Regions from separate parts of the Metabacillus dongyingensis genome, predicted to be linked through region 1. Evidence: riboswitches for the same ligand, from Rfam matches in the RefSeq annotation. Region 1 holds a riboswitch; the other holds the start of a gene.

Region 1 (11,456 bases):
CAAGCGGCGGCATGGACTTGGCAATGTGTGTATAAATCAACCAGCTTTTCACTTTTTCCTGAAGTTCAGGCGTTGACTCTCCAAGAAGCAATTCTGTGTATTTTTCAATCAGGCCATTCAGCGGTTCTTTAAGATCTTCCTGCAACAAGATCTCCTCCTAATCATCCATTATGTTAAACAATGCTTCGGACAGGTACTGCAGCGATCTCTTTTCTCAGAAGTCAGATAGTAAAGACAGCATGTTTGTCTCGTTACTTGTCCCTGTTCTCTATAGAAAGGCAAGAAAGGGTTTTTCATTCCTTCTCCGAAAAGTTCTCCGCCTGCTTCTTTCACTACATACACATAATCCGCTTGTATTTGCTCTATCGTAACATACTCAGGAATGTTTGCAAGCAGCGTGTTATACATCCAGACAACATAAAGGACGATATTCTCCCAAAGGACCAGTTTAGATATTCTTGCTTTCACTGACACGATGTTCACAATTTTACTTAAGTGATTCCGAAATAAATCTTTCAGTATTTCATCTCTCCACGCATCTCTGCTTTCTCCAGCAGAAACACACTCCAAAGAGTGAAAGTAAAAAGAAGGGAGCCATAAAGGATCCTTATCATCTGTCTCAAGTGTTAAATTTAGAGGGTCAGTATTCATTTTTTTCCCAAAAACAGTCATGGAAAAAAGAGCCATCGCTGCAAGAAAGGCGTATCGTTTAACAAGCATAGATCCTGTAACATTCAATCTGTCTGAATGAATTTTTGGCTGGATCTCAATTAAGTACCTTGAAAGAAAATCAGGATCCAGCAAGTTTGCCGCTTCTATCGATAAGGCTGATTCACTTCGTTCTAAACTCAGCCTGAATCTCGATAAATGCCCGAGCTCTTCTTTTGAAAAATGGTTCATGATTAAATTGCCGCCTCTTTAATAATGCAGCGGCCTCTTCCATGCGGAATGCACAGAGGAGTTCCAAACAGCGGATCCATTGTAACTTCGCAGTTCATTTGAAAAACATCCTTCACCAAATTGCAATTAATGACATGTTCGGGTCTGCCTTCCGCATAGATTTGCTTATCCTTAATAGCAACAATATGGTGAGCATACCGGCAGGCTAAATTAAGGTCATGCAGAACCATAACAATCGTACGCTGTTCTTTTTCATTCAGTTCAAATAAGAGATCCAAAATTTCGATTTGATGAGTCATATCTAAATATGTCGTCGGTTCATCAAGTAAAATAATATCCGTATCCTGAGCAAGAGTCATGGCAATCCAGGCACGCTGACGCTGTCCGCCTGACAGGGAATCAACCGGTCTTTCAGCAAATTCCAGCATTCCTGTAGCATCTAAAGCGCTCATAACTGCCTTCTCATCTTTTTCCGTCCATTGTTTGAGCCAATTTTGATAAGGATAACGGCCTTGCTTGACGAGCTGAAGAACCGTCAGGCCTTCCGGTGCAGCAGGTCCTTGAGGCAAAATGGCAAGTTTCTTTGCCACTTCCTTTGTGGGAAGCTTCGCAATGGCTTCTCCTTCTAAAAGAACTGCACCTTTTTCAGGCTTTAAAAGCCGTGCTATTGAACGCAGAAGCGTTGATTTTCCGCAGCCGTTGCTGCCGATGAATACAGTGATTTCGCCTTTTGGGATCTCTAAATCGAGCTCATTAATAATGGTTGTTTCTCCATACGACAATGTTAGCGCCTTTGTTTTAATAGCTGTCATTTTTACTATCCAGCTCCTTTTCAAATAAGGATTGATTAATGGCTGCGGGATGAATTTCTGGTGCTGCGGAAACAGCCTAATTATTTCTGCTTCTATAAAGCAGGTAGATGAAATAAGGTGCCCCGATCGCTGCAGTGAATACACCTGCAGGAATTTCAAGAGGAGCAAAAAGAGTTCTTCCAATCAAATCTGCAACCATAACGAGCACCGCTCCGAGCAATGCCGATACAGGAAGCAAAGCACCGAAAGATGACCCTACGAGTCTTCTTGCGATATGCGGGGCAATGAGGCCTACAAACCCGATTCCGCCCGCAAATGCAACAGCACTCCCTGTTAATGCAGTTGCAATCAGCAGCAGAATAAATCGATTGTGCTGTACAGCGCTTCCTACGCCAGCTGCAAGCTCATCCCCTAATTCCTGAATGTTGACGTTTCTAACAAAAATAAAGCTGATGATGACTAAAACGATTGTAATCGGCACCATAATCTTTACTTGATCCCAAGTTGCTGAATAAACAGTTCCTGTAATCCAAATATTTGCCTGCGCCGCGCGGTAGATCGGCCCTTTTATCATTAATAACGTCGTAAGAGACTGAGCAAGCATTGAAAGTCCAATACCGACCAAAACGAGTCTTATTGAAGAAGAACCGCCTCTCCATGACAAAATATAAACTAATAGGGCAATCACTGTCGCTCCTATAAAAGCTGCAACTGGCATCCACTGGATCGGAACAGTCAATGTATTATTTTTATCACTGAATATCGCTAAAAACATCACAACAGCAACGGAAGCGCCGCCGGTGATACCGATTATATCGGGAGATGCAAGCGGGTTGCGGATGATTCCCTGAAGAATGCCGCCTGCAACAGCAAGTGATATTCCGACCATTAGAGCAATCAGGATTCTCGGCAAACGAAAGGATTGAATGACAAGCTCATCCATCTCTGTCCCGTATCCAGCAAGTGTTTTAAGCACCTGAATCGGGCCGATTCTCAAATCACCCATACCTGTACTGAAAAGAAAGGTAAACGCAGTGACAAGGAGCAAAACACAGAAGACCGTTAAGGCTTTTTTATCAATAAGGAAAGAAATAAATCCTTTTCCTATTCTAAAAGAATGATAGCTTTTCATTATTTCTGGAACCCCCTGCGCGCGATGTAGATGAAAAATGGTGTTCCGACCAGAGCCGTCATCACTCCTACCGGCACTTCTTCAGGCATCGCGACGAACCTGGCCCCAATGTCAGCCGTCACTAACAGCACTCCTCCGAGTACGGCACAATAAGGAAGAATCCAGCGGTGATCATTCCCGACAAAGAAACGGGCAATATGCGGAATGACAATCCCTACAAATCCAACAGGACCTGCAATCGCAACTGCGCCTCCTGCAAGCAGAATAATAACGGCAGCCGTCATTAATTTGACGATGCCTGTTTTCTGGCCGAGCCCCTTTGCGACATCTTCACCCATCATCAGCAGGTTGATCTTGGATGCAAGAAAGACACAGATAACAAAAGCAATTCCTATATAAGGAAGCACACTATAGAGAAGCTCTAGCTTCCTTCCCTGAACAGAGCCGGCAAGCCAAAATAATACTTGATCCAATGCAGCTTCGTTACTTACAAGAAATCCTTGCGTCAGAGAGGAAAACAAAGCAGCCATCGCTGCTCCGGCCAATGTAAGCTTCATTGGTGTTAATCCTTCTCTCCCAAAAGAACCTGCAAAATAAACAGTGAAAGCAGCTGCTGCCGCTCCTAAAAAGGAAATCCAAGTGAAGGCCTGCAAAGAGCTGACGCCAAATATGGATACGGCAATCACAACAAAGAATCCCGCTCCGGCATTAATCCCGAATACGCCCGGAGATGCCAGCGGATTTTTAGTAAGAGCCTGCATCAGTGCCCCTGCAACTGCAAGGCTTGCTCCAACCACAACAGCTGTTGCTGCTCTAGGAAGCCTTACTGTCTGAATAATTAAATGTTCGTTAGAACCATCGAAATTTGTAAGCGCATTAATGGCTGTTTCCCACGAGGTTTGTGTATAGCCAAGCACGACACTTGCACAAATACTCACTAAAAGCAAAATAAAACCAGTGATAAGTCCAGCTATTTTCACTAAATTAGTCTGTAATAACATATTTATACCTCTTGATGTGAAACCATCACTTCTTAATATTTTTCTAAAGCTATTGTAACAAAGTCAATTGAATTTGAAAATCATTTTCAATTAAATATTGGCAATCAAAATCAGAAAAATTAATATTTTATCCGCAAATGAAAATCATTTTCAATTAAATATTGACAACTGATAGTAAAAAAATTAATATTTAACTTGTAAATGAAAATCATTATCAAACAAAAATATGGGGGTAACAACAAATGCAAGCTACATATCAAAAAGCATGGCTGTCACTTATTGCAATCGTTTTATCAGCAGTACTTCTAGCAGCATGCGGAAACAACGAGAAAGATAAAACGGCTGGTGATACTGGCAGCAAAGATAAAGAAAGCGAATCATATACTGTTGAACATGCAATGGGAACAACTGAAGTGCCTAAAAAACCTGAAAAAGTAGTCATTTTGACAAATGAAGGAACAGAAGCTTTGCTTGCAATGGGTGTTAAACCTGTTGGTGCTGTTAAATCCTGGTTAGGCGATCCTTGGTATGATCACATTTCAGATGAAATGACAGACGTTAAAGTTGTTGGGGATGAAAGTGCCCTTAATGTAGAAGCAATCGCTGCATTAAAACCTGATTTAATTATCGGAAACAAAATGCGTCAGGAAGACCAATATGAAAAATTAAGCAAAATCGCTCCAACTGTTTATGCTGAAACACTTAGAGGCGACTGGAAAGAAAACTTCAGCTTCTACGCTAAAGCATTAAACCGTGAAGAAGAAGGCAAAAAAGTGCTTGCTGACTATGATGCCCGCATTGCTGATATCAAAGCAAAAGCCGGTGATAAACTAGATCAGGAAATTTCAGTCGTTCGCTTCATGGCTGGAACAACACGCATTTATTATAAAGATACATTCTCTGGTGTCATTCTTGAAGAGTTAGGATTCGCACGTCCAGCAAACCTTGAAAAGTTATTTTCAGACAATCCGGATGATTTATTTGTTCGCGAAGTAACAAAAGAACTAATTCCTGAAATGGATGGAGATTATTTATTCTACTTCACTTATGCTCCTGCTGAAACAAAAGCTGATGCTGAAAAACAGGCAGAAGAATTTACAAATGATCCGCTTTGGAAAAACCTTGATGCAGTAAAGGCTGGCAAAGCCTACCAAGTTGATGATGCGATTTGGAACACTGCAGGCGGTGTCAAAGCTGCTAACTTAATGCTCGATGAACTTGAGAAAATCGTTCTCGAGAAATAATTTTGTCTCCCAACCAATTTATATACGCTTAACCCTTTTAAACGAAAAAAGTCTTCCACCCGGAAGACTTTTTTCGTTTTCTTCTATATATATGCATTCATAACAGATCCCTTATATTCAACTATTAAATCATAATATTTTATGGCCAGCATTTTTTCATCCTTATAGGAGTTGTTCCAGCAGTCTTCAAGCCATATATCTGCAATTGCCTGTTTCCGCTGATCTCCTGATTTTGCATCTTTCAGCGCAACGGTGCTTAACAGCAGATCGCACATTAAAGCGGATAATTTTTTCGCATGAAACTTCCATCCAGCTTCTTTCTGATTTTCCAGAAAAGCAAGCAAATCTTCAAGTTCCCTTATCCCGTTATGAATGGCTGTGCTGCCGGCCGAATTCTTTCTAATCCATGAGAGAAACAAAAGATGAACAGCATGCTTTTTAATGAGACGCAATACTTCTAAACCAAGTATATTTGCCGTACCCTCCCATACTGTCAGTACTTGAGAATCCCGCAGCAGTCTTGGCGTTACAAAATCTTCAATATATCCATTTCCGCCATGCATTTCGATTGCCTCATGCGAAAATGCAATTGCCTCTTCTGCCGTCTTTGCTTTTAATAACGCAATGAAAAGACGGGTCAGCATTTTTTCTTCATCTGTGGAAGTCTTTTCTCTCATTACCTTGTCAAAAAGCTGAATTAGTTCAAAGCATGCACTGGTCTGAACTTCCTGCCGCACAGCCATTTTACACAGCGTTTCCTGAATCATCGGAGATTCCGTCAGCTTTTTGCCAAAAGCTATCCGCTGCTCTGCATAGCCTTTTGCTTCAATATAAGCTCTTCTCATTATTCCGGCAGATGCGATGGCATTCGAGATTCTCGAAAGATTAAGTGCCTCCATCATGTAGTAAAACCCTCTGGATGGATCACCGATCAAGAATGCTTCCGCCCCATTTAATTCGACCTCAGCCGATGGAACTGCTCTTACCCCCAATTTATCTTTGAGACGTCTGATATGAATTTGATTTGAAGTTCCATCGTCCTTTTTCCAGGGAACTAAGAAAAGAGACAATCCCTTTGTTCCAGCAGGCGCTCCCTCCATCCTGGCAAGAACTGCTGCTATTTTGCATGCACCCGCATTGCTCGCAAAATATTTTTCACCATAAAGATGATACCCCATGTCAGCTTTTACGGCTTTAGTTTCATTTGCACCCACATCTGATCCGCCCTGTCTTTCCGTTAAAAAAGTAGCTCCTTCATAAAGCTCAACATCACCTGTTGAGATGACATGAGGTAAATATTTCGCCTTCAATTCCTCATCTGCATATTCGTCAATTAAATAGGCAGCTGCCATCGTAAGGGTGACCGGACAATAAAACCCTGATTCAACCTGAGACAGAAGATATCCTAAAGCATATGAATAGTGATAGTCTGCCTTTCTGTTCAATTCAGGAATGTTTTTATGCAGATAGCCGACAATCCCTGTTTGATAGGTGTCATGGATTGTTTTTTTATACCCCTCGTTCAGCCAGACTTCCGAGACATCATTTCCAAATTTATCATAGCGGATAAGCTTTGGCTGTCCCTCTCTATCCGTATGCGCTGCACGCTGATCAATTTCTTCAAAACAAAGCTTTTGAAATTTTGACAGTCTCTGAACGGTATATTCATAAAGCTCTGCATCCATAAATTTCCTCAGATTAAACAGCAAATTAGCATCCAATTTAATCAGCACCTCTCTTTATTAAATCGCTTACAACTCATTTTACAGAATATTCTCTTTATTCGATATGTACTTTTTGCATTCTTTGTTAGATATTTGGTAAGCTAACGGTAGATAGTAAGTTAGGAGGGACTCAGTCGAATGCTGCAGGCTGCGATGTGGGGAGCTTTTGCTGGTTCCTCTATTTTATTAGGTGCTTTGCTCGGCATCTACAAGGAGATACCGCGCAAGGTTTTAGGTTTTATTATGTCGTTTGGAACGGGTGTCCTGATCGGGGCAGCTTCCTTTGAACTGCTTAGGGAATCAGTGGATGACGGGGGACTGCTGGCAGCATCGGGCGGATTCATTTTTGGATCTTTGACATTTACAGTGTGTGAATTGCTGATAACAAAAAAGGGAGGAAGCGACAGAAAACGCTCAAAGCAAAACCCGGAAAATCACTCAGGAGTATCCATTTTTATCGGAACTGTCGTTGATGCTATTCCTGAATCGGTTATTATCGGCGTCAGCCTGCTTCAGGAGAATACAGTCAGCTTCTTAATGGTGACAGCTGTTTTTATCAGCAATTTTCCAGAGGGTCTTTCAAGCTCTGTCGGATTGCGTAAAGATGGCTATTCCAAAAAAAAGATCCTTTTCATGTGGCTGATCGTTTTACTTCTTTCTTCTCTCAGCTCATTTCTCGGCTTCTCGCTGCTGCAAAATGCCGACACTGCAGTGATTGCATTTATTGGAGCCTTTGCAGCAGGCGGCATCATTGCAATGGTGGCCTCGACGATGATGCCGGAAGCATTCGAAGAAGGCGGTCCGATTGTAGGTTTGATTGCTTCTTTAGGCGTACTTGCTTCGCTGATCCTCTCAAATCTATAATAAAAAAGGCTTCGCATCTGCGAAGCCTTTTTTTCATCCTGTTAATATATCTTCGTTAGGATATTTAATTTTTTGTTTTTGTGGTTTAGCAATAGAGAACAAGAGCGTCAATGGCCCAACTTTCCCTAAGAACATAATAAAAATGATCACTTCTTTTCCCAAATCTGATAATTTAGGAGTAACAGACATTGACAGTCCTACTGTACCAAAAGCAGAAACAACTTCAAATAAAATTTCCATAAAAGTAAGATTTTCCGATAAGGTTAAGATAAACACGGCCACTAGTACAAATAGCAGACTTGCCACTGTAATGGCAAGAGCTTTCACTATATATCTAGTGTTAATTGAGCGTTTCGCAATGCTTATTTCTTCTCTGCCCCGCAAAAAAGTAATGGTTGCCAGCAGAATGATGATGGCTGTAGTTAACTTTATTCCACCGCCAGTTGATGCACTCCCTGCTCCAATAAACATAAGGATGACCATTAGAAAAAGAGTTGTATCTTCCAGACTTGCCATATCCAATGTATTAAAACCTGCGGTTCTGGGCGTTACCGCCTGGAAATATGAAGCTAATAGCTTACTTCCCGAAGAAAGGTCTCCAAGTGTAGCAGGATTGGAATATTCAATAACAAATATAATAAACATCGCTGTTACATTTATCACAAGTGTACCGACAAGCATCAGCTTTGTATGCAATGAAAACTTTTTAAAGCTGCGCTTTCTCCATACATCAACAAGCACTGTAAAACCTATACCTCCTATTATAAAAAGAGATGACAGCACCAGGTTTATAAGCGGATCTCCTACATACCTCATTAAATTATCCGGCCAAAGAGCGAAACCCGCATTATTAAATGCAGAAATTGCGTGAAAAAAACTGTAGAAAAGACCTTTAGACCACCCATACTCGGGTATCCATCTAAACGATAAAAAGATCATTGCAATGAATTCAATTGAAAGGGAAAAGTAAAACAAATACTTTACTAAATTTATAACTCCGCCAATGGAGGTTTGATTCAGCGCAGTTTGCATCACTAATCTTTCTTTAATGCCAATTTTCCTCCCTAAGAGGATATAAATCAGAACCCCAAATGACATGATCCCTAATCCGCCAAGCTGAATCAGCATAGCAATGATAAATTGTCCGGTATAAGTAAAGGTTGATCCGGGGTCCACAGGTGCAAGTCCTGTTACAGTCATCGCGGATGTAGCAATAAATAACGCATCAATCCATCTAATCGGTTCATGAGTTGAAACAGGCAGCATCAATAAGGCAGATCCTCCTGCAATTCCAACTGCGAAAATAGTAACCAATAGCTGTGATGGATTAAACCGAATCATTTTTTGCAGTTTATTTGAGCTTATCACCTATATGCCCTCCTCCTCGAAACGGCTGATGTCCTTATTCCGTCCAATCACAAGCAGAATATCACCTGATTTGATGGATTCTTCGGCAGGAGGCGAAACAATCATCTCTTCATCCCGCTGAATCCCGACAATATTACATCCATATCTTGCCCTAATATCTAAATCAATTAATGTTTTACGGTGAATTTTTGCTGAAGCAATCAGCTCTACCATGCTGTATTCCTTTGAAAGCTCAATATAATCAATCATTTTTTCTGAAATAATATGATGGGCAATCCGCTTTGCCATGTCACGTTCAGGATGAATGACTTTGTTTACACCTATTTTGTCTAAAACCTTCTGATGATAGTCATTTTGAGCTTTTGCCCATACTTGCGGAATCTCCATTTCTTTTAGCAGAAGTGATGTCAAGATGCTTGCTTCAATATCATCTCCAAACGACACAAAGGCATGATCTACGTTACGCACGCCAAGCTGCTTCAGTGTCGCCTCATCAATTGCATTTGCCTGCACAGCAAGTGTCGCATATTGAGAATAATATTGAACCTTTTCATCATCTTTATCGACCGCTAAAACTTCCATCCCCAACTCATGAAATTCCTTTACAAGACTTCCTCCAAAACGGCCAAGTCCAAATACAGCAAATTGCTTTTTCAACAGGATTTCCTTCTTTCAATACTAATTTTTGCACACAAAAAGACACAGAGGTCCCATGAACCGCTGTGTCTGATTTTTTAAGATCACATTAGTTTCATTATCCTCTCTCAAGAACGCTTGCGAAGTTAGCTGTCGGGTTCGGGCAATGAGAGTAGCCCTACCAGTAAAGGATTCACCCCAAGCTGCAAAAGATGCCAGCAAAATTGGGTCCCCCGCTCCGTAATGGATTAAGCGAATTAAGAATATCTGAAATGTATTTATGAAAGTATCTTACTCCTGTTGAATTGGACAGTAAAGAGCCAATTATTGCAGAAATTAGTTAAAATTGAGCAAATATAACCGTTTAAGCGCTCTCAAGTCTTATTTACTCAGCATATCTGTTTATTTTAAATTCTTTGAAAGACTGATATGATGCGAAGAAGTTGTGGTTTAACAGCATATATTGAAGCGTTATTCATTTAAATTGATGTTCTATCAGTGTAAATTGCAGTTTTATCTGCATAAACCGGATTTCTATCAGTATCTTTCCAGATCACACATGAGCAAGTTAAAAACACCAAGCCCACATGGACTTTGTGCCGGAAGTTTACAGTTTGGCTCTTTGCAGTCTCAGCGTGTTCAAAACAACGGAAACCGAACTGAATGCCCTTGCCGCTCCATATCAGCTTCTGCAAGGGCTTATTGTCTTTAATAAAAAAGACGGCCACTTTAGGCCGTCTTTCTCATTATGACAATTTTTCTTCCATTTCAGGAAATTTAAAGTCTCCATGTTTCTTTTCTGTTTCTGCTACAATCACTGCACATGCCGCATCTCCTGTAATATTAACTGCTGTACGAGCCATATCCAGCAGACGGTCTATACCGATGATCAAGGCGATGCCTGCTACGGGAAGGCCTACAGAGTTTAAGACCATCGCAAGCATGATAAGTCCAACTCCTGGTACACCGGCTGTTCCAATTGAAGCGAGAACAGCTGTAAGTACTACTGTCAGCAACTGAGTGAAAGAAAGATCAATATTGTAGACTTGAGCGATAAAGATTGTTGCTACACCCTGCATAATGGCCGTTCCATCCATATTAATGGTTGCGCCGAGCGGCTGAACGAAACTTGAGATCGGCTCTGGAACCTTCAGACGCTTTTGCGCTGTTTCCATAGATACAGGAAGTGTCGCATTACTGCTTGATGTACTGAAAGCTACTGCCATGGCAGGAGCGAAATTTTTAAAGAACCAGATCGGGCTTTGCTTTGCCAGAAAAAGAATGGATGAACCATAGGTGACAATAGCATGAATCACAAGTGCAAGCATTACAACTCCCATGTAGAGTCCCATTGCTTTAAGGGCGTCTAAACCTTGACTGCCTACAGCAGTAGCAATAAGACCGAAAGTACCGTATGGAGCGAATTTCATCACTAGATTTACTAAATACATCATTAAATCATTGCCTTGCTCAACTACCTTAAATAATGTATTTGCTTTCTTTCCAAGAAACGTGATGCCAAGGCCAACAAAAATTGAGAAAATAATAATTTGCAGCATATTACCATCGGCAAATGCTTTAACAGGATTCGTCGGAATCATATTTAAGAATGTTTCTGCAACAGATGGAGCTTCTTCAGCTTTATATTCAGCGGACTTTGTATCGAATTCACCTACATTGCCGGGCTGAATGGTCAGTGCAAGGATTAAGCCTATAACAATGGCTACTGCTGTTGTTACTAAAAAGTAGGTGACCGTTTTAACACCTATTCTTCC
Region 2 (11,456 bases), 2.0 Mb from region 1:
TCCTGATGCTAGGGACTAGGGGACCTTCCATGAAGCTGGAATGTTTTAATTCTATGAATTAAAGCATAGCCTGGACAATTTTCTCGCTAAACTTCCTCCGGAAATGCCGGTTCATTTTCTATCAGAGCTGATCAGATTCAATGAAAATCATAAAGAGACAACGCTGAAATATGGACAGGATAAACTTGAAAGCAGAATAAAGCTGCCGGATCCATTAAGAGCACCTGAATATATACAAGCAAAATTAGAAGATATATACTTTTCCCAACAGGGAGTTATTGATTATGCATTGAAAAAATATAATCTCGGGCGCAAACCTTCTTCCTTCGTATATTTGTTCAACTATCTGTGCAAAAGCCGGTTATCCTCAATTGTCCTACCTGCAGAGTATATGGAAAACGGCAGGCCCTTTGGAATTGCTTTAGGGGCTTTTGCTTTTAGTGAGGGGCCTTTAATCATGCTTGGATATACTTATGAACAGCATACGAAGCTTAGAAGAAGTCCATACTTTGAGAAAGAAATTCAGCAAAATTCTTAAAAATGCAATTAAAAAGGAGATTAATATGACACAGATACCTAACAGCAAACCGTGTTCAGAATCAAGAGTTTTCCAAACAAACCGTGTACTGCCGCCAGATACGAATAATCATCAAACCTTGTTCGGCGGGAAATTAATGGCTTCAATAGATGTTGTAGCCTCAATTTCAGCTGCGAAACATTGCCGGTCAGAATGTGTCACAGCATCCATGGATTCGGTGGATTTTCTGCATCCGATTCGTCCGACTGATGCGGTGCATCTTGAGTCTTTCGTCACATTCACGGGAAGATCATCGATGGAGGTATTCGTAAAAGTAACGGCAGAAGATTTAATAAGCGGTGAATCCAGAGTAGCAGCGACAAGCTTTATCACATTTGTTTCATTGAATGAACATGGTAAGCCAAAAGCCGTTCCGGGAGTTTATCCTGAAACAGAAGAGGAAAAATATTTATTTGATTCAGGTGAGGAGCGCTCGTTAATCAGGAAAGCAAGAAGAAAAGCGAGTATTACATTCTCGGAGAAAATTAAGCAATATTAATTGGCCATACATACCGCGCTCGCCTTGAAAAAAGTACACCAAAGCAGTGTATTAGGGAAGAAAATCGCCTCCACCCTGAAAAAAGCCGCAAAAAAATCAATAATAAAAAAGAGGGAAGATCCTTTGGGGATCTTCCTTTTATTTAAGACTAATGAAATTGCGATTTTCATACGAAACACAAACAAATCTTGAAGTAAACTTATATTCAATAGATAAGCTAGAATTTTTCTGGAAACTGTTTCATGATTCCTGCCGAAAGAACATCGGCAAGCATCATCAAATGATCCAGCCCTTTATCAAATGCTTCAATACTCGCATTCCAATCCTTTTTAAGTCGGGCAGACAGATCTTCAGAAATAAATTGAAGATGAATATATAATGCTTCCTTCAGTTCTTTTTCAGACCAGTTCGGATTTGCGCTGCTCAAGAACTTGGCGATGTCATCTGCATTCTTATGCCATTCAGTATTAAATTTCTTAAAGTCAGATTGATTGCCGCTTTTTGCAGCTGCAGTCAATTTTCCTGCAATCAGAATGTGTTCTCTTAAGAGCTCAGCAAGCTTGTTTCCTGCTTCTTCCCCGTAATAAGGCTTAATGGCATTGCCAATGTCATCCTGATTTTTTAAGAGTCTTGCAAGCAGCTCTTTTTGATTCTCAAGATCGTTAAGGGAACTGACCACATAGCTTTTTGTCCAAACCGCATGATCAGTCCAGAGCCTCCTCATGCTTTCTTTTAAAGCAAGCGTTTCTTTTGTGATGCATTCTTCGCGTGCCTGTGCCATGTCTTTTGCATCAGTTTTTATCGGCGACATGACGAAGACTAAGGACATAACCAGCATTCCAGCAGTTATTAAGTGTTTTTTCAATTGTAAATTTCCTTTATATAAGTAGTGCGTAACATCAATAGTTTGCATGTAATCCTAAGTTTCATTCTTCTTCCGCACGAAACTCCCGATCTGCTTTTTCTATTGGATCATTTTCAAAACCGTATACATCATTGATCTCTTTTGTCACTTCATCTAAAAATTCATCAGATAATATCGGTATGTTTTCTTTAATCATTAAAATCCTCCTATGCTTGAATAAAAATAGTGTTAGCGCAAGGGCACAATATCATACATTTCCTCCTTTTATTGACCGGTAGCTTATTGGTTTAAAAAAGTCAAAGGAAATGAATTATTTTTATTTACATCTCTTAAGGATAGGAGTATGATAACCAACAGTTTCATATTTATTATTCGCTTAATCCATAAGGAGCGGGGAACCCGAAATTGTGATAATTTTCGCAAAGGGGTGAATCCTATTCATATAGGTAGGGATACTCTTTTGTCCCGAATCCGTCAGCTAACCCCGTAAGCGTTAAAAGAGAGGATGTGTAGCGGTGAGACTGAAATCCTAATGTCCATTATGCTGTTCGTAATGACTTGCGGACAATTATGATTGATTCACTAATTAAATATTTACTTTCTTAAATGATACCTTCCAAGAAAAAGTTCAGATGAAAAAATGGTGGTGCAGAAATGTTATCTATGCTTAAAAGAATAATCATTGGGGCTCCCTTAAAATCTACAGAATTAGGAGAGCAAAAATTAAATAAAAAGAAAGCACTGGCTATTTTATCTTCAGATGCTTTATCTTCTGTAGCGTACGGGCCAGAGCAGATCCTGCTTGTCTTAGTAACAATAAGTGCTGTTGCATTTTGGTACTCCATTCCAATTGCAGTAGGGGTCCTATTTTTATTAACGGCTCTGATCTTATCCTACCGTCAAATTATCTATGCTTATCCTCATGGCGGGGGAGCATATGTCGTTTCAAAAGAAAACCTTGGAGAAAATGCAGGTTTAGTTGCAGGAGGTTCACTCTTAGTAGATTACATATTGACAGTTGCTGTAAGTGTCTCAGCAGGAACAGATGCGATTACTTCTGCATTTCCAGGCTTACATGATCATAATGTCATCATTGCTTGTTTGCTGGTTGTTTTTATCACCATACTAAATCTCAGAGGAATCACCGAATCGGCTTCGATTTTAGCCTATCCAGTCTATTTGTTTGTTTTGGCGCTTTTTATTTTAATAGGGGTAGGGATATTTAAAATCATAACCGGGGATGTTTCACCTGATTTGCATGCACCGATAGGGACTCCTGTTGCAGGCATTAGCTTATTTTTGCTGCTGAGAGCATTTGCTTCAGGAAGTTCTGCCTTAACTGGGGTCGAAGCAATCTCAAATGCGATACCGAATTTTAAGGAACCCGGTCCTAGAAACGCAGTCAGAACGCTGATGGCAATGGGGTTATTGCTTGCCATTTTATTTTCTGGAATCGTATTTTTAGCCTATTACTTCGGGATAGCTCCAAAACACGAGGAAACCGTTGTTTCCCAAATTGCAGCTGAGACGTTTGGAAGAAACTTTATGTATTATTTTATCCAGGGAACGACAGCTATGATTCTTGTTCTCGCTGCCAACACTGGATATTCTGCTTTTCCATTGCTTGCATTCAACCTTGCAAAAGATAAATACATTGCAAGAATGTTTACGATGAGAGGAGACCGATTAGGGTATTCAAATGGGATCATCACTCTTGGAATCACGTCCATTTTACTAATCATTATTTTTAAAGGGCAGACAGAACAGCTCATCCCCCTTTATGCAGTAGGCGTGTTTATTCCATTTACCTTATCCCAGACAGGGATGCTCGTGAAGTGGCTTCGTGAGAAGCCTAAAGGCTGGGCGGTTAAACTTGCGATAAATTTAACTGGAGCACTTATCAGCTTTCTTGTCATGATGATGTTCTTCATAACAAAGTTCTCGCAGGTTTGGGCGGTGCTGATCTTTTTGCCTCTTATCGTTTTAGGATTTCATCAAATTAAGAAGCACTATGTGGCCGTTGGAGATCAGCTGAGACTCACAACATGCGAGCCGATCAAGCCGATTGAAGGGAATGTCATTATCGTGCCAGTAGCCGGAATGACTCACGTAGTAGAAAATTCTTTGAACTATGCAAAATCATTATCCGCAGATCAAATCATTGCGGTTTACGTTTCATTTGAACGAGTCGATGAAAAAATCTTTGAAGATAAATGGAACAAGTGGCAGCCGGATATTCGGCTTGTAACTCTGCAGTCTTATTATCGAAGCATCATTCAGCCGTTGACTAAATTCATTGATACAGTAGAGAAAAAAGCAAGTGAATCCAACTATAGGGTTACGGTTTTAATCCCGCAATTTATTCCAAAAAAAAGCTGGCACAATATTCTTCATAACCAGTCAAGTATCTTAATAAGGACGTTTCTGCTGTATAAAAGAAATGTCATTGTCACTACCGTTCCGTATCATCTGAAAAAATAGCGGGAATATCAAGGAGCTCTTTAAAAGAGCTCCTTTTCTTATGGGTAAAAGAAATGGCAGTGTTCATGTCTTGACATTTTTTTATCAGGACATTAAAGTTAAATCTGTTAATAGTTAAACAAGTGAACAATTAAACAATAGAACAATCGACGAAATGAGGTGGAAAAATGTCAGGAGAAAATATTAAAGAACTGGTAGACCGGTACATAGCGGTATCTTTTTCTGTTACAAGCATTGCCGAGAATCTGGTCAAAGAGCAGATTGGGAGTGATCTGACGAATGACCAGCACTATATGCTCAGGTATATCAATCATGCACAATCATGTACATCTTCTGAATTGGCAGAAGTGTTTAATGTGAAAAAAAGCGCGATAACCGCGATTATCACAAGAATGTTTGAAAAAGGACTGATTGAGCGGACGCGTGATGAAAATGACCGACGCGTTGTCTATTTGACGCTCACCGATAAAGGAAATGAACTGTATGAAAAAGCAGAAGACCGCATTCATAAACTTGTGGAATCCTTCATTAATAAGTTCGATCCGATGGAAATTAAACAATTTATAGAAACGTATGAAAAACTCAATAAAGTTTTAATAGAAAGCAAAGAACAATAACTGGGGGAAGATCATGAAGACAATTATTAAAAGCAAATGGCTTGTTCTGATTGCCTGGCTTGCTGTTGTGGCAGGATTATTGTTTGCGGCCCCGAATATGGCGGATTTAGTGAGGGAAAAAGGACAGATTGATGTTCCTGAAGGGTATTCTTCCTCATATGCCTCTGAGATTTTAGGCGAAGTGCAGAAGGATGAAGGCGGCGGAGATGAAAGCAGCGTTGCACTTGTTTTTTACAGTGAGAAAAAACTGACGAAAACAGAAATAGCCGAAGCTGAAAAAGCAATCAGGCTGCTTGAGAAGAATGAAGATAAGCTTGGAATTACAGAAATTCTCACGCATTTTAATGAAGATAGTTTAAAAGAACAGCTTGTATCCAAGGATGGAAAAGCAATATTGGCCTCAATCAATGTAGCCTGGAATGAACGTGAGCCTGCTGAGGTCAGAGAAGCCTTATACAGTGCGATCCATGAAGTAAAAGTGGATCACGATTATACGGGGAACTGGATGATCAATGTAGATTTGATGAAAAGTTCAGAAGAGGGCCTGAAAAAGACAGAAGGCATTACAGTTGTCTTTATATTAGGCGTTCTGCTCTTGGTTTTCAGATCAATCGTGGCACCTCTTATTCCGCTGCTTGCAGTTGGATTTAGTTATTTAGCTTCACAATCAATTGTTTCGTTTTTAGTCGATTCATTTCATTTTCCAATTTCAAATTATACTCAAATCTTTTTAGTTGCCGTCTTGTTTGGGATCGGAACAGATTATTGTATTTTGATTTTAAGCAGGTTTAAAGAAGAATTATCTGCTCATGAAACCGTTCCTGAAGCCATTGTGGCAACTTACCGCAATGCCGGACGCACAGTGTTTTTCAGCGGTGTCGCCGTTATGATAGGCTTTGCAGCGATTGGTTTTTCACAGTTTAAACTCTATCAATCTGCTTCTGCGGTTGCGGTTGGAGTTGCTATTTTACTAGTAGCTTTGTTTACAATTGTTCCTTTTTTCATGGCGGTTTTAGGCGGGAAGATTTTCTGGCCGTCAAAAAGTAAAGCAGAGCACGGAGAAAGCAAGCTGTGGGGAGTATTAGGAAGATTCTCTCTTGCACGTCCGTTCCTTTCGCTTCTGATCGTAGCTGCCATTTGCGTTCCATTTTTAGCAGTCTATGACGGAGAGCTATCCTTTGATTCACTTGAAGAGGTCAGCGGAGATGTGGCCTCGATTAAAGCATTCAATGCAATCGCAGACAGCTTCGGTCCAGGGGAATCCATGCCGACTCAGATTGTCATGAAAAATGATGAAAAAATGGATTCTGCAGAATATGCAGCACTTGCAGAGAAAATCAGCCAGGAGCTTGAAAAAGTGGACCTGGTCGATAACGTCCGCTCAGTTACACGTCCTGCAGGAGAACAGGTAGAAGACTTCTTTGTCGCCAAGCAGGCGGAGAGCCTCGGTAAAGGCATAGGCGATGGAAAAGAAGGACTGGATGAAATCAGCAAAGGGCTGAATGAAGCAGGCAGCGAGCTTTCAAAGTCTGAGCCTGAGCTGAATGATGCAGCAAATGGCATAAACGACTTGATTTCGGGTACTTCGGAGCTTCAATCAGGACTGACGGAAGTTCAAGCGAATTTAGCGAAGGTAGAGGATGGGATTCGTCAGGGTTCAGCAGGCTCCAGTGAAATTAAAAAGGGGCTGGAACAGGCTAAAGCAGGCAGTGAGGAATTGCTTGCGGGATATAAAGAGCTTCTTAAGGGATACGAAGATATTCAAGGGAAATTGGAAAACTTGAGTGCTCAATATACACAGATTCAAAACGGCTTGTCGACTTTGGATGGGGCTATGGCTCAAATTTCACAGCAGGATTTTGCTTATCTTGAAATGAAATATGCAGGAATAGAAAATGAAGCCCAGTATCAAAAATTAAAAGGAACAGTTGGCGCTGTCCAGCAGGAGCTGCCTAAGCTTTCTGCAGGACTAAGACAGCTGAACTCCGGTTTAGCTCAATTGACTGCAGGAATGAATCAGGCAAACGCAGGCTTCGCTGAAGCTAATGCAGGACAGCAAGGAGTAGCTGGGGGTCTTGGTGCTCTTATTACAGGCGTTGATCAGCAGCTCGCAGGACTTAACCAGCTTGCTGACGGTCAGGGGCAAATCATTGATAATATGCCGAAGTTCACAGAGGGACTTGTCGGAATTAACTCCGGCCAAAAACAGCTGCTTGACGGGTTTGGAGATCTTGGGGGGCAATTAGGTCAGCTCACAGATGGACTGAATCAAAGTGCAGACGGACTGAATCAAGTTTCAGACGGACTTGGGTCAGCTCAGGATTACCTTTCAGGCTTATCAAAGTCGTCAAATACTAAAAGTTTTTATTTGCCTCAGGAAGTGTTAGAGAGTGAGGAATTTGAGCAGGCTCTTGATGCCTACATGTCAGAGGACCGCAAAACTATGACTCTAGATGTGGTAATGGAGGCAAGTCCGTATTCAAATGAGGCGATTGAACAAGTGCCCGAGATCAAAGAAGCAGTAGAAAGAGCTGTCAATGATACGAAACTTGAAAATGCAATCGTAGCAGTTGGCGGGATTACAAGTACAAATGCAGACTTAAGTACAGTTTCTGCACAGGATTATTCCCGGACAGTAGTCCTGATGCTTGTTGGCATCTCGATTATTCTCATTTTTATGTTCCGATCTATTATTATGCCAATCTATATTATTGGGTCCTTGGTTTTAGCTTATTTTACCTCTATGGCTATTAACGAAGTAATCTTTGTAGATATTCTGCAGTATGCCGGCATCAGCTGGGCGGTGCCATTCTTTGGATTCGTCATTCTTGTCGCCCTTGGCGTCGACTACAGCATCTTCTTGATGGACCGCTTCAACGAGTACCGCGATCTCTCAGTAGGTGAGGCGATGCTGATGGCGATGAAAAAGATGGGAACCGTCATTATTTCAGCTGCGGTTATTCTTGGCGGAACCTTTGCTGCTATGATGCCTTCTGGAATGCTGTCCTTGCTCCAGATTGCATCTATCATTCTAATAGGGTTGTTCTTATACGCGCTAGTTATCCTGCCGCTGTTTATCCCGGTGATGGTGAAAAGCTTTGGGCAGGCGAATTGGTGGCCGTTTAAACGGATTTCTGACTGAACAGTATTAAATAAAGCCGTCCTCTTAATGAGGACGGCTTATTTGATTAAAGAAGCATTGAAGCGCAGTGTTTTCGAAATGTAAAATATATAAATTGCAAATAACCTTAAATTGAAGGTGGATTCCGGGCATTCGGAGAAATGCTTTTTTCTTATTATTTAAATGGAATTATAATCCTGCTGATCGGGAAAAAGAATGACTTTTCACTGGAAATTTATAGGTAATATTGATAAGCTAATGAGGGGCAATAAGAAGTAATCATTGTGTTCTTTCTTTATGTGAAAGGCCTTGGTTTTTGTTGAATATCCCAGCGTTTTATTTGAATGAGTATTATTTAATGATGTTTAAAATTAATTTTAGCAGGAATAGAGAAGGTCGTGATTAAGTGAACTCAGCAAATGGAATGGAAGATTGGAAAAAAAATATTATTCTCTTTTTAAGCAGTCAGACGATATCCCTTTTTGGTTCATCCTTGGTTCAATATGCGATTTTGTGGCATATCACACTTACTACTGAATCAGGTGTAATGATGACGCTGTTCATCATTTGCGGCTTCATACCTACCTTTATTTTATCCCCCATTGCGGGTGTATGGGCGGATCGCTACAATCGAAAAATGCTGATTATTCTATCAGATGGACTGATTGCAATCGCAACACTTATACTCGCAATTGTATTTTTAATGGGATATGATGCGATTTGGCTGCTCTTTGTTATGGCTGCAGTTCGTGCAATCGGAACAGGCATTCAAACCCCGGCGGTGGGAGCCATTTTACCTCAAATCGTTCCAAAGGATAAGCTGACGAAAGTGAACGGAACAAATGGAAGTCTTCAGGCAATTATTATGTTCGTGTCACCAATCGTTAGTGCAGCACTGTTGACAATGGCTTCCATCGAAATGATTTTTATGATCGATGTCATTACCGCAGCTATTGCGATTTTGACGTTACTTGTGTTTTTTAATATTCCGGTGCATGAGAAAGCAAGCGAAAAACAAACTACGAGCTACTTCGATGATTTTAAAAAAGGATTAACGTACATTAATAATCACGATTTTCTTAAGATATTTTTTCTGTTTTTCGCTTTTTTCTTTGTCTTGATGGCACCTGCTGCATTTTTAACCCCATTGCAAGTTACTCGCAGCTTTGGAGACGGTGTTTGGCGGTTAACAGCCATCGAAATCGCTTTTTCGATTGGTATGATGGCGGGTGGAGGAATTATTGCTTCTTGGGGAGGATTTCAAAACAAAGTTTATACGATGACATTCGCAAGTCTTTTAATGGGAGCTTGTACGTTTGCGCTCGGGATTGTTCCTGTCTTTTGGATTTATTTAATTTGTATGGCTGTATTTGGAGTTGCTATTCCACTTTTTAATACGCCAACTATGGTTTTATTACAAGAGAGAGTAGAAGAAAATTATCTGGGGAGAATTTTTGGTGTATTTGGGATGATATCGACGTCGATGATGCCGATAGGGATGCTCATTTTCGGTCCAATCGCAGATATAATAAAAATTGAATGGCTGCTTATTGGAACTGGGCTGCTCATTTTAATACTTGCAATCTTTTTAGGCAGAAACAAAATATTAATTGAAACCGGAAAGCCAATCTTGAAAGAAGATTCCAATTAGTTAGGGTTATCATTGGTACAAAAAAGGCACATTTCTGAAAAAGTAGTTTTGCCATTAGTAAATGGCTTGATTTTGAAATAATTGAGCAATGGGGCAGGTTTGTTGAGAATCCGATATCCTTCCTTCTTTAGTAGAGGTCCATCTTGTTTAAGAGGAGGAGGAATATTCAGGGAGAAGTGTTTATGAAGGAAATATTCATACATTCGCTGAAATATATATGTATGGATACTAAATATACGGGTGTAAATGACGAAACCCCCCTAGGAGATGACTTGAGATGGAAACACGGGTGAAACAAATTGAGCTGAATGGACTCACTTTTCAATATCGTGAGAGCGGGGACCCTTCTGCACCGCCGCTGGTTGCACTTCACGCGCTGGGAAAAAGTGCAGAATCATGGGATCAAGCGGCTGCAGTATTAGGAGAAAAATACCGTGTTCTAGCATTAGATCAACGGGGGCACGGCCGGAGTGCGAGAACAAGTACATACACTTTTGAACTGATGTGCGATGACTTGCTTCATTTTGCGAATGAAATGAATTTGGAACGGTTTACGCTAATTGGTCATTCCATGGGTGGGACAGTATCCTATCTTTTCTCTGAAACTTTTCCGTCAAGGGTAGAACGGCTGATTGTTGAAGACACTCCTCCTCCTTTTCTGGATAAGCTGATCGAAGTTCCTTCCAAACCAGCTGATCCCCTGCCGTTTGATTGGCTGGTTGTGCCTTCGATTCTGCGGCAGCTTAATGAACCAAATCCCGAATGGTGGGCGCGGCTTACCGACATTACCATGCCGACTCTTATTATAGGCGGTGGGTCCAGTCATATTCCTCAAAACAAATTGCAGGAAGTTTCTGAGCTGATTCCGAATTGCGAATTGGTGACGATAGAGGATGCTGGGCACTTTGTGCATGAAGCTAATTTACCAGCCTTCTTAGCTGCCGTAAAAGGTTTTCTTCATTCATGAGTTTCCGAACGCTTTCATGATTTCCTTTCCTTTATTAAACAAACGGGCGCATTTCTGTAAAAAGGAGTGCGCCTTATTAAACTTTATAAAGTAAGGAGCAAATGGCTTGGTTTTAAAATGAAGCAATCGGGCAGGATTGTGGAATAAAGCCAATTGAGCATAACCCGTTAGTTCAAAAGGGATAAGAAAAAGTTATTAATCTTATTAAAAAAATAGTTATACTATTTCAATAAATGTAGTGTTATATTTCCCTTATAAAGGGAGTGTTGAGAATGAGTATATTTACTATAAATTCTATTGGATCAGTTTCCAACGAACGTAAAACACCAGAAGATGATTTATGGGGGGAAGTTGTTTCGGTAATAAATTTAGAAAAAGAATGGGATATAAGTTGTCTAGATGGTATAGAATCGTTTAGTCATTTAGAAATAATATACCTCTTTCACCTGGTTTCAGATGAAAATATACAATATACCTCAAGACACCCAAGAAATAATAAAGAGTTTCCTAAAGTGGGGATTTTTGCACAACGAGGAAAGAATCGTCCAAATAAAATAGGTGCTACAACCTAATAAAGAATGGCTTTTTCTTCTTCAACTAAAGGCAGGCAAGGTTTAGTTCATTTCTTCACACAAACTATATTTTTACAATATAGTTATAGTAGATAATTAAATTTAT

What was found. A riboswitch is a leader RNA that binds a small molecule or an ion and turns the genes downstream of it on or off. The one in region 1 is predicted to bind cyclic di-AMP.
Region 2: linked by a shared signal. The riboswitch ahead of K8L98_RS06515 (APC family permease) and the one ahead of K8L98_RS21815 (potassium channel family protein) in region 1 are both predicted to bind cyclic di-AMP.

What each region holds. Positions count from the first base shown of each region.
Region 1 is NZ_CP082944.1:4,378,016-4,389,471, forward strand. It holds gene K8L98_RS21770 (DUF2573 family protein) at 1-145, opposite strand, end outside; gene K8L98_RS21775 (IucA/IucC family C-terminal-domain containing protein) at 169-900, opposite strand; gene K8L98_RS21780 (ABC transporter ATP-binding protein) at 903-1,712, opposite strand; gene K8L98_RS21785 (FecCD family ABC transporter permease) at 1,789-2,844, opposite strand; gene K8L98_RS21790 (FecCD family ABC transporter permease) at 2,844-3,845, opposite strand; gene K8L98_RS21795 (ABC transporter substrate-binding protein) at 4,088-5,089, shown strand; gene K8L98_RS21800 (acyl-CoA dehydrogenase family protein) at 5,173-6,774, opposite strand; gene K8L98_RS21805 (ZIP family metal transporter) at 6,952-7,677, shown strand; gene K8L98_RS21810 (TrkH family potassium uptake protein) at 7,711-9,018, opposite strand; gene K8L98_RS21815 (potassium channel family protein) at 9,046-9,702, opposite strand; cyclic di-AMP (ydaO/yuaA leader) riboswitch at 9,802-9,946, opposite strand; partial or broken gene K8L98_RS26925 (cation transporter) at 10,289-10,360, opposite strand; gene K8L98_RS21820 (dicarboxylate/amino acid:cation symporter) at 10,428-11,456, opposite strand, start outside.
Region 2 is NZ_CP082944.1:1,310,748-1,322,203, forward strand. It holds partial or broken gene K8L98_RS06495 (amidase) at 53-538, shown strand; gene K8L98_RS06500 (acyl-CoA thioesterase) at 564-1,076, shown strand; gene K8L98_RS06505 (glycosyltransferase) at 1,294-1,941, opposite strand; gene K8L98_RS06510 (hypothetical protein) at 2,003-2,137, opposite strand; cyclic di-AMP (ydaO/yuaA leader) riboswitch at 2,305-2,450, shown strand; gene K8L98_RS06515 (APC family permease) at 2,596-4,422, shown strand; gene K8L98_RS06520 (MarR family winged helix-turn-helix transcriptional regulator) at 4,590-5,039, shown strand; gene K8L98_RS06525 (MMPL/RND family transporter) at 5,053-8,181, shown strand; gene K8L98_RS06530 (MFS transporter) at 8,585-9,811, shown strand; gene K8L98_RS06535 (alpha/beta fold hydrolase) at 10,089-10,778, shown strand; gene K8L98_RS06540 (TrmO family methyltransferase domain-containing protein) at 11,051-11,350, shown strand.